2 regions of the Paucibacter sp. M5-1 genome follow, and region 2 is predicted to be linked to the other one. Evidence: riboswitches for the same ligand, from Rfam matches in the RefSeq annotation. Region 2 holds a riboswitch; the other holds the start of a gene.
The links. Region 2 has a riboswitch for glycine ahead of gcvT (glycine cleavage system aminomethyltransferase GcvT). Riboswitches for the same ligand answer to the same signal wherever they lie in the genome.
Positions count from the first base shown of each region.

Region 1: linked by a shared signal. The riboswitch ahead of O5M90_RS12785 (D-amino acid dehydrogenase) and the one ahead of gcvT (glycine cleavage system aminomethyltransferase GcvT) in region 2 are both predicted to bind glycine.

Region 1 is NZ_JAPZLM020000001.1:2,729,948-2,734,351, forward strand. It holds gene O5M90_RS12770 (acyl-CoA dehydrogenase family protein) at 1-237, shown strand, start outside; gene O5M90_RS12775 (alpha/beta hydrolase) at 234-1,034, opposite strand; gene O5M90_RS12780 (PQQ-dependent sugar dehydrogenase) at 1,046-2,218, opposite strand; glycine riboswitch at 2,318-2,407, shown strand; glycine riboswitch at 2,408-2,517, shown strand; gene O5M90_RS12785 (D-amino acid dehydrogenase) at 2,600-3,913, shown strand; gene fusA (elongation factor G) at 3,991-4,404, shown strand, end outside.
Region 2 is NZ_JAPZLM020000001.1:636,080-640,483, forward strand. It holds gene O5M90_RS02905 (ATP-binding protein) at 1-218, opposite strand, end outside; gene O5M90_RS02910 (response regulator transcription factor) at 218-877, opposite strand; gene O5M90_RS02915 (MipA/OmpV family protein) at 941-1,795, opposite strand; gene O5M90_RS02920 (hypothetical protein) at 1,852-2,505, opposite strand; glycine riboswitch at 2,699-2,802, shown strand; glycine riboswitch at 2,812-2,920, shown strand; gene gcvT (glycine cleavage system aminomethyltransferase GcvT) at 2,974-4,092, shown strand; gene gcvH (glycine cleavage system protein GcvH) at 4,124-4,404, shown strand, end outside.

The DNA.
Region 1 (4,404 bases), 2.1 Mb from region 2:
CTCCAGACCCTGCGCGAGCTGCTGCACACCGAGCCGGCCGAAGCCCTGGGCCGCCAGCTGACCCAGCGCCTGGTGATCACGGCCCAGGCCTGCCTGCTGCGCCGCGATGCGCCGGCCGCGATCGCCGAGGTCTTCATCGCCAGCCGCTTCGATGCGCGGCATGGCCGGGTTTACGGTGCGCTGGACACGCGCGGGCTGGACGTGCAGGCGGTGCTGGCGCGCGCCTACCCGGACTAGGGGCCGCGCAGCGCCTCGCGCATGGCCTGCAGATAGGGCTCGAAATTCTGCAGATCATTGTGGCCGGCACCGGCAATGCGCTGCAGCCGGGCCTGCGGCGCATGGGCCAGCAATTGCTCGGCCTGCTGCGGCGGGATCAATTCATCCTGCTCGCCATGCAGCAGCAGCAGGGGGCCGTCGAGGCGCGCGACAGCGGCGGCGGTATCGAGCGGATAGCGCAGCAGCCACCCAGGCACCCAGGGATAGTGCAGGCGCATCAGCGCCGCCATGCTGGCATAGGGCGAGACCAGCACGGTCAGCTCGGGCCTGACCTCGGCCGCCAGACCGGCGGCCAGCGCCGTGCCCAGCGAACGGCCATAGATCACGCGGCGCAGGCCCTGGTAGCGCGGCGCCACGCTGTCCCAGGCGGCCCGCACATCGGCACGCAGCTGGGCCTCGCTGTCGATCTGGCCCGTGCTCTTGCCGTAGCCGCGATAGTCCAGCATGAAGAGGTCGTAGCCGGCGCGGCGGTAGAAGTCGGCATTGACGAACCAGCTGTCCAGATTGCCGGCATTGCCGTGCAGAAAGAACACCAGCCCCCGGGGCGCCGGCAGGCGCAGATGCAGGGCCGACAGCCGGGCACCGGGCACGGCGATCTGCAGCTCGTGGACATCGTCGCCCAGCGCGAAGCGGTGCGCGGCCGGCAGCGGCTGGGGCATGAAGAGCAGGCGCTCCTGGCGCCAGTACAGCCAGGCCAGCAGCAGGCCATAGACCAGCAGCGCCAGCGCGACGACGAGCAGCAGCCGGCGCATCGGCATCAATCAAGCCCTCAGCGCGCCAGCCGCATCAGCTTGCCGCTGTCGGTCAGCAGCAGCAGCGCGCCGTCCGGCGCCTGGCGCACATCGCGGAAACGCTCGCCCAGGCTGGCGAACATCGCCTCGCGCGCGGCCACCGTGTTGCCGCTGAGCTGCAGGCGCCACAGGGCCTGGCCGGCCAGCGCGCCGGAGAACAGCTGGCCGCGCCACTCGGGGAACATCGCGCCGGTGTAGAAAACCAGGCCGGCCGGCGCCACCGAGGTCGGCACCCAGTAAGTCAGCGGCTCGACAAAGGCCGGCGCATGGACGCCGCCGCCGAGCCTGCAGCCCTCGCTGACCGGCGAGCCATAGTTGCAGCCATAGCTCTTGATGGGCCAGCCGTAGTTGGCGCCGGCACGGGCGATATTGATCTCGTCGCCGCCCTGCGGGCCATGCTCGCTGAGCCAGAGCTCGCCGCTGCTCGGGTGCAGGGCCGCGCCCTGCGGGTTGCGGTGGCCATAGCTCCAGATGCCGGGCCGCGCACCGGCGCCCAGCGCCGGATTGCCGGCCGGGATGCTGCCGTCGCGGTTGATGCGCACCACCTTGCCCAGGGTCTGTGCCAGGTCTTGCGCGGGGCTGCCGAGCTGGCGATCACCCAGCGTGACGAACAGGGTCTTGTCGTTGGAGAACACCAGACGCGAGCCGAAATGGCCACCCCCCGTGACCTTGGGAGCCTGGCGAAAGATCACCGCGACATCCTGCAAGGCATTGCCCACCAGACGACCACGCGCCACCGCCGTGCCGCTGCGGCCCGCTTCGGCGCCGCTGCCGGGCTCGGAATAGGACAGATAGACCCAGGGCGTGCTCGCGAAGTCCGGGTCGAGCGCGACATCGAGCAGACCGCCCTGGCCGGCGGAGACGACCGCCGGCACGCCGCTGATCGTGGCCAGCGTGCTGCGGCCATCGGCGCTGAGCAGCAGCAGGCTGCCGGCCTTTTGCGTCACCAGCATGCGGCCATCGGGCAGCAGAGCCAGGCCCCAGGGCGCCGACAGGCCGCTGTGCAGGGTCGTCAGCTGCGGCGCCGCAGCGGGCGGCGGGCTCGGGGTGGGCGCGGCGACCACCTCGCCGCCCCCGCCACCACCGCAGGCCACAGCAAGAAACACACTGGCAACAGCAAGACTCAGTTTGGACATGGATTCGAGAGGCATCGTGAACTCCCGCACGGGGATGGCCCGCCAGCTTACTGCAGGCGACGGCCGCGGCGCCCGCGCAGGGTTGACGCCCCCTCGGAGCCCCGCCTACACTCGGCCCCGGATTCAGGAGAGAGCATGCCCTCGCGCATGCCGCCGAAGGCGCAAGCTCCCATACTCGCTCAGGCCCCGTACTGGATCCGTCACAAGCCGAATGCTGGAGAGCGCGGTCCGCAAGGGACCGCCACCGAAGGAGCAAGGCGCGCATCGGGTGATGGGCGCTGAATCTCTCAGGTATCAGGGACAGCGGGAGCGGCGCGCGTCAGGCGCACGCATGCCCGGGTTTCTTCCCTCCATAACCCACGTCCGTCTGGCGCTCAGCTCCTCCTGGAGTTCAGCATGCAAGTCATCGTTCTCGGCGCCGGCGTCACCGGCATCACCACCGCCTGGTATCTGCGCCAGGCCGGCCACGAGGTCACCGTCATCGAGCGCCAGCCGGCCGCCGGCCTGGAGACCAGCTTCGCCAACGGCGGCCAGATCTCGGTCTCGCACGCCGAGCCCTGGGCCAATCCGGGCGCGCCGCTGAAGGTGCTGAAATGGCTGATGCGCGAGGATGCGCCGCTGCTGTTCCGCCTGCGTGCCGATGCCGCGCAATGGCGCTGGGGCCTGCAGTTCCTGCGTGAATGCACACCGGGCCGTACCGCCCACAATATCCGCAACATCGTCAGCCTGGGCCTGTACAGCCGCGCCAAGCTGCAGGCGCTGCGCGCCGCCACCGGCATCGAGTACGCGCAGCGCACCCAGGGCATCCTGCATTTCTACACCAGCGAGGCCGAGTACGAGGCGGCCCAGGAGCCGGCCCGCCTGATGCGCGAGCAGGGCTGCGAGCTGGACATGAAGAGCCCGGACGAGTGCGTGGCCATCGAGCCGGCGCTGGCGCAGTGCCGCTCGAAGATCGTCGGCGGCAGCATGACCCCCAGCGACGAGTCGGGCGACGCGCACCTGTTCACGCAGGAACTGGCGCGGCTGTGCGCGGCGGCCGGCGTGCAGTTCCGCTACGAGACCCGCATCCTGGGCTTCGAGCGCAGCGGCGACCGCATCGAGCAGCTCATCGTGGCCGATGCGCGCGGCGAGGTGCAGCGCCTGCAGGCCGACGCCCATGTGCTGTGCCTGGGCTCGTTCAGCCGCGGCCTGGCACGCGAGCTGGGTGTCGATCTGAACATCTATCCGGCCAAGGGCTATTCGGTCACCTTGCCGGTCACCGCGCCCGAGCACAGCTACCAGGTCTCGCTGACAGATGACGAGTACAAGCTGGTGTTCTCGCGCCTGGGCGACCGGCTGCGCATCGCCGGCACGGCCGAGCTCAACGGCTACGACACGAGTCTGAACCTGGCCCGCTGCGAGGCCATCGTGCGACGCACCCGCGAGCTGTTCCCGCAGATGAGCGACGGCTCGGGCGCACAGTACTGGACCGGCCTGCGCCCCGCCACCCCGTCCAATCTGCCCTATATCGGCCGCAGCAAGATCGGCAACCTCTTCCTCAACACCGGCCATGGCACGCTGGGCTGGACCCACAGCTGCGGCTCGGGCGCGGCCATCGCCGACATCGTCGGCGGCCGCGTGCCGGAGTTGGATTACGCCTTCACAGAAGCCAGCCGCGCGGCGGCGCGCCCAGGGAACAGGCCTCTTGTGCCGCAGCCGCGCTTGCCCTAGGCTGTGCCCAAGCCGGGGCTCAAGACCCGGCACCGCTTCAGCCGTCATCCCTGTGCAATGACCGAAGGAGTGCGCCCATGCCCGCCAGCCACAGCAAGGCCCCAGAGACTGCAGCCCCGGGCAGTCCGGGCCTCTCCGCGCAGATCGCCCAGATCCGCGCCCTGGCCCTGGTGGGGCCGGCCGGCGCCGGCAAGACCAGCCTGATCGAGGCCTTGCTGCATCAGGCCGGCGCCATCACTGCGGTCGGCTCGGTGGAGCGCGGCAACACGGTCAGCGACTTCGACCCGCTGGAGAAGCGCGCCCAGCATTCGCTGCATGCCTCGGTCGTGCACATGAACCATGGCGGCCTGCGCATCCATGCGATCGACACGCCCGGCGCGCCGGACTTCATCGGCCAGTCGCTGCCGGCGCTGGAGGCGGCCGACACGGCCATCGTCGTGATCAATGCGCTCAACGGCATCGAGCTGATGGCCTCGCGCATGATGGAGACC
Region 2 (4,404 bases):
TGGATGATCAGCTCCAGCTCCTCGGGCAGATGGCGCGGCGGCGCCGCGCCGCCGATGGACAGCGCCATCTGCTGCATCTGGTAGTCAAAGATCGCATCGGCCTCCTGCAAGGCCGTGCGGTAGGCGCTCCAGGCCTGCAGCAACGCCGCCAGGCTGACCGCGCCCAGCAGGAACAGCATCAGCCGGCGCCGCAGCGAGGGGGCAGGTCTTGCCGTCATCATTGCTTGGGCACCATATAACCGAGGCCGCGCACATTCTGGATCAGGCCGGGCCCGAGCTTCTTGCGCAGGCCGTGGATATAGACCTCGACCGCATTGCTCGTGACCTCGTCCTTCCAGCTGTAGAGCTTCTCCTCCAGCTGCTGGCGCGACAGCACCAGGCCCGGCCGTGCCAGCAGCGGTTCCAGCACGGCCCATTCGCGCGCCGACAGCGTGACCGGCTGGCCGCCGACCGTGGCCTCATGGGTGGCGGGATTCAGGCTGACGCCCAGATGCTCGTAGACCGGCTCGGCGCGGCCGCTGGCGCGGCGCAGCAGCGCGCGGATGCGGGCCAGCAGCTCGTCAAGCTCGAAGGGCTTGAGCACATAGTCGTCGGCGCCGGCGTCCAGCCCTTCGACCCGCTGCGCCAGCGCATCGCGGGCGGTGGCGATCAGCACCGGCTGGCGCTGCTTGCGCGCGCGCAAGGCGCGCAGCACGCTCATGCCGTCGCGCCGCGGCAGGCCCAGATCGAGCAGCAGCAGGTCGTAGTCCTGGGCCTGCAGCGCGGTGTCGGCCTGCTCGCCGTCGCGCACCCAGTCGACCGCATAGCCCTCGGCGCGCAGCAGGTCCAGCAGCTGCTCGCCAATCATCTGATCGTCTTCCACCAGTAATAAACGCATGCCGGTATTGTCCACAGCCCCGCCTGGCCAGACTTAGGCCAGGCTTAAGCCGGGGCGCGGAGGTCAGTACAGATAGGTCAGCATCACCATGCCGGTAGGGGTGCTCTTGCGCTGCACGATCGGGCTCTTGCCGGCATCACCCAGAAGATGATTCACGCCCAGCGAGGTCACGACGCCCCACTTCTTGTCGATCTTGTAGTTCCAGTTGATGCTGGCCTCGACCGAATGGAAGCCGGCCTTGGGCGCATAGGCCTTGAACTTGGTGGCCGCCGCCTGCTCGGGGGTGACACCGAAGAAGGTCTGCATGTACTTCTTGTCACCGGCCGTCGCTCCCAGCTCGATCGAAACATCGCTGCTGTCATTGCCCCAGATGCCGGCGCTCGCGCCCAGCCTGAAGACCGTGCCATGCTGGAGCGCCTTGTCACCGAGCTTGGCGTTCTTCTTGCCCTTGCTCAGCGGCAACTCCACGCCAGCGCTGAGTTCGACGGCATCCATCAGGTTGTAGCTGACCCCCAGATTGAGGGTGGCGGTGGTCTTGATCTCGCCCATGCCCAGCAACTCATTGGCGCCGCCGCCGCCCAGGCCCTTCTTCTTGTCGCGGTCTTCGCGGCCGCCGCGCAGGCCGAGGCCGGCGCTATAGCCGAACGGGCCGCTCTGGCCGCCCCAGCCGATGCCGCGCAGGGTGCTGGCATAGAAACCGTTGCTCATGCTGTAGTCGATCCCCGGCATGACGCCACCTTCGATCTTCTTGGAGCCGGCGTACTTGGCGCCGAAGCCCAGCCCCAGGCCCAGCATCAGGGTGTTGCCCTCGGGCTGCGCCTGATCCTTGGCCTGGGCCTGGGCCGCGCCGATCAGGCTCAGCAGGGCCAGGGTCAGCAGCGAAGCGCGGAAGTTGCAATGACGGGTGTTGGTATTCATGGATGCATCGGGCTTTCAAGTGAGTAAAGCGGAGGGAAAACGATCGACGGCGCAGCTCATTCCATATCGCCGACGATCTCGGCAAAAGGGGTCTTGCCGCTCAGACGGGGGTTGGCCTTCATCAACGCCTTGCTGAGCTTGAGCGTGATGCGGCCGCTGGCGTCCGGCATATAGGTCTTGGGCCCCTCGGGCAGGTGGGCGGTCAGCGCGCACTCGGCCTGGGGCTGGCAACGGAAGTGCAGGCTGTGGACCGTCGGGGCGAACAGACTCATCAAGCCGGCCTGGCTTTTGATGAAGGCATTCATCTGCGTCACCGAACGCATCAGATCGGCGTAATGCAGCTCCCTGCTGTCAGCCACTTGGGCCAGCAGGTCGATGCTGAGTTCAACGCCGGCCTCGGGCTGGTTGGCCATCAGCATGGGATTGAAGCCCGGACGGGCCAGCGCGGCGGGGCGATCAAAGCTGCCATCGGCGCGCAGCGGGATTTCGATCTTTTGGCCCTGGTCTTCATACCAGACCGACAGCGGCTTGCCGGCCTGCTTGGACCAGATGCGGTGGCGCAGGCCGAAGGCGTCGCGCTGGTCGGCGGGCAGCTTGTCCAGCGCGGCCGCCATCGAGAACAGTTCCGCGGCCGGCAGCTTGGCGTTTTCGGCGGCTCTGGCTGGCTGGACCAACGCCAGCAACAGGGCAAGAGTCAGAAAATAGGGCATGTCGGGAGTCCGGCTGTTGGGGTCAGGTGTTGCGGATTCCATGCAGTGTCGGCCCCTACGCTGAAGACTTCCTGGACCCCAGATGAAGGCGGGCTGAATCGGGCTGGCCGGCGGCGCGCCACCCCTGCAGATCTTGCGGGCCGGTGTGTTTTCCCACGGCTGTGGCTCTTGGCACGCCAAACCATGGCTACAATCCCGCCGGTCAGGAGAGAGCTTCCTAGCGGAAGCCGCCGAAGGCGCAGTGGCGATGGTGATCCCAAGCTGCGAACGCTCAGGCAAAAGGACTGACAAAACGCCCAGAACCGGGCGTTCCTCACTGGAGAGAGGCGGGCCCCGAGTCCGTCCACCGAAGGGGCAAGCTGTTGGCGAACCGTCAGCGGTCAATCTCTCAGGTAAGCCGGACAGCGAGGGCATCCCCCCGCGCCCCCGATGGGCGTGGGCTGTTTGAATGCCCTCGGAGTTTTCCAGATGTCCGCCGACGCTCTCCTCAAGACCCCCCTGCACGCCCTGCATCTCGAACTCGGCGCCAAGATGGTGCCCTTCGGCGGCTATGACATGCCGGTGCAGTACCCGTCGGGCGTGATGGCCGAGCACAAGCACACCCGCGCCGCGGCCGGCCTGTTCGATGTCTCGCATATGGGCCAACTGCGCCTGGTCGGCGCCGGCGCCGCCGCCGCGCTCGAAACCCTCGTGCCGGTCGACGTGATCGACCTGGGTGTGTTCAAGCAGCGCTATGCGCTCTTCACCAACGAGCAGGGCGGCATCCTCGACGACCTGATGATCTGCCGCCGCCCCGATGATCTGTTCGTCGTCGTCAATGCGGGCTGCAAGGTGCAGGACATCGCCCATCTGCAAGCCACCATCGGTACCAAGTGCGAGGTCATCCCCATGCCCGAGCAGGCGCTGCTGGCGCTGCAGGGCCCGCAGGCCGTGACCGCGCTCGCGCGCCTGAATCCCGAAGTCGCCAAGCTGACCTTCATGACCGGCGGCTTCTTCGAGCTCGACGGCATCCCGACCTTCCTGACCCGCTCCGGCTACACCGGCGAGGACGGCTTCGAGATCTCGGTGGCCGGCGCGCAGGCCGAGGCCCTGGCGCGCAAGCTGCTGGCCCAGCCCGAGGTCAAGCCCATCGGCCTGGGCGCGCGCGACTCGCTGCGCCTGGAGGCCGGCCTGTGCCTGTATGGTCATGACATCGATACCGGCACCACGCCGGTCGAGGCCTCGCTGACCTGGGCGATCCAGAAGGTGCGCCGTGCCGGCGGTGCGCGCGCCGGCGGCTATCCGGGCGCGGCCGTGATCGACGCGCAGCTGGCCGGCGGCGCCGCACGCAAGCGCGTCGGCCTGGTCGGCAGCGAGCGCATGCCGGTGCGCGAAGGCGCCAAGCTGGTGGATGAGGCCGGCGTCGAGATCGGCGTCGTCACCAGCGGCACCCTGGGCCCGACGGTCAATAAGCCGGTGGCCCTGGCCTATCTGAACAGCAGCCATGCGGCCCAGGGCACCCAGGTCTGGGCCATCGTGCGCGACAAGCGCACACCGATGACCGTCAGCCCCACCCCTTTCACCCCCAACGGTTACTACCGCGGCTGATCAGTCGCACCCCTACTTCACGGAGCACCCCATGAGCACTATCAAGTACACCGCCGACCACGAGTGGGTCCAGATCGAAGCCGACGGCACGGCCACCGTGGGCATCACGGTCCATGCGCAGGACGCGCTGGGCGATGTGGTCTTTGTCGACCTGCCCGCCGTCGGCGCGAGCTTTGCCGAGAAGGATGTGGCCGGTGTGGTCGAGTCGGTCAAGGCCGCGGCCGATGTCTATATGCCTGTGTCGGGTGAGATCACCGAGGTCAACGAAGCGCTGCGCGACGACCCCTCGCTGGCCAATAGCGACCCGCTGAA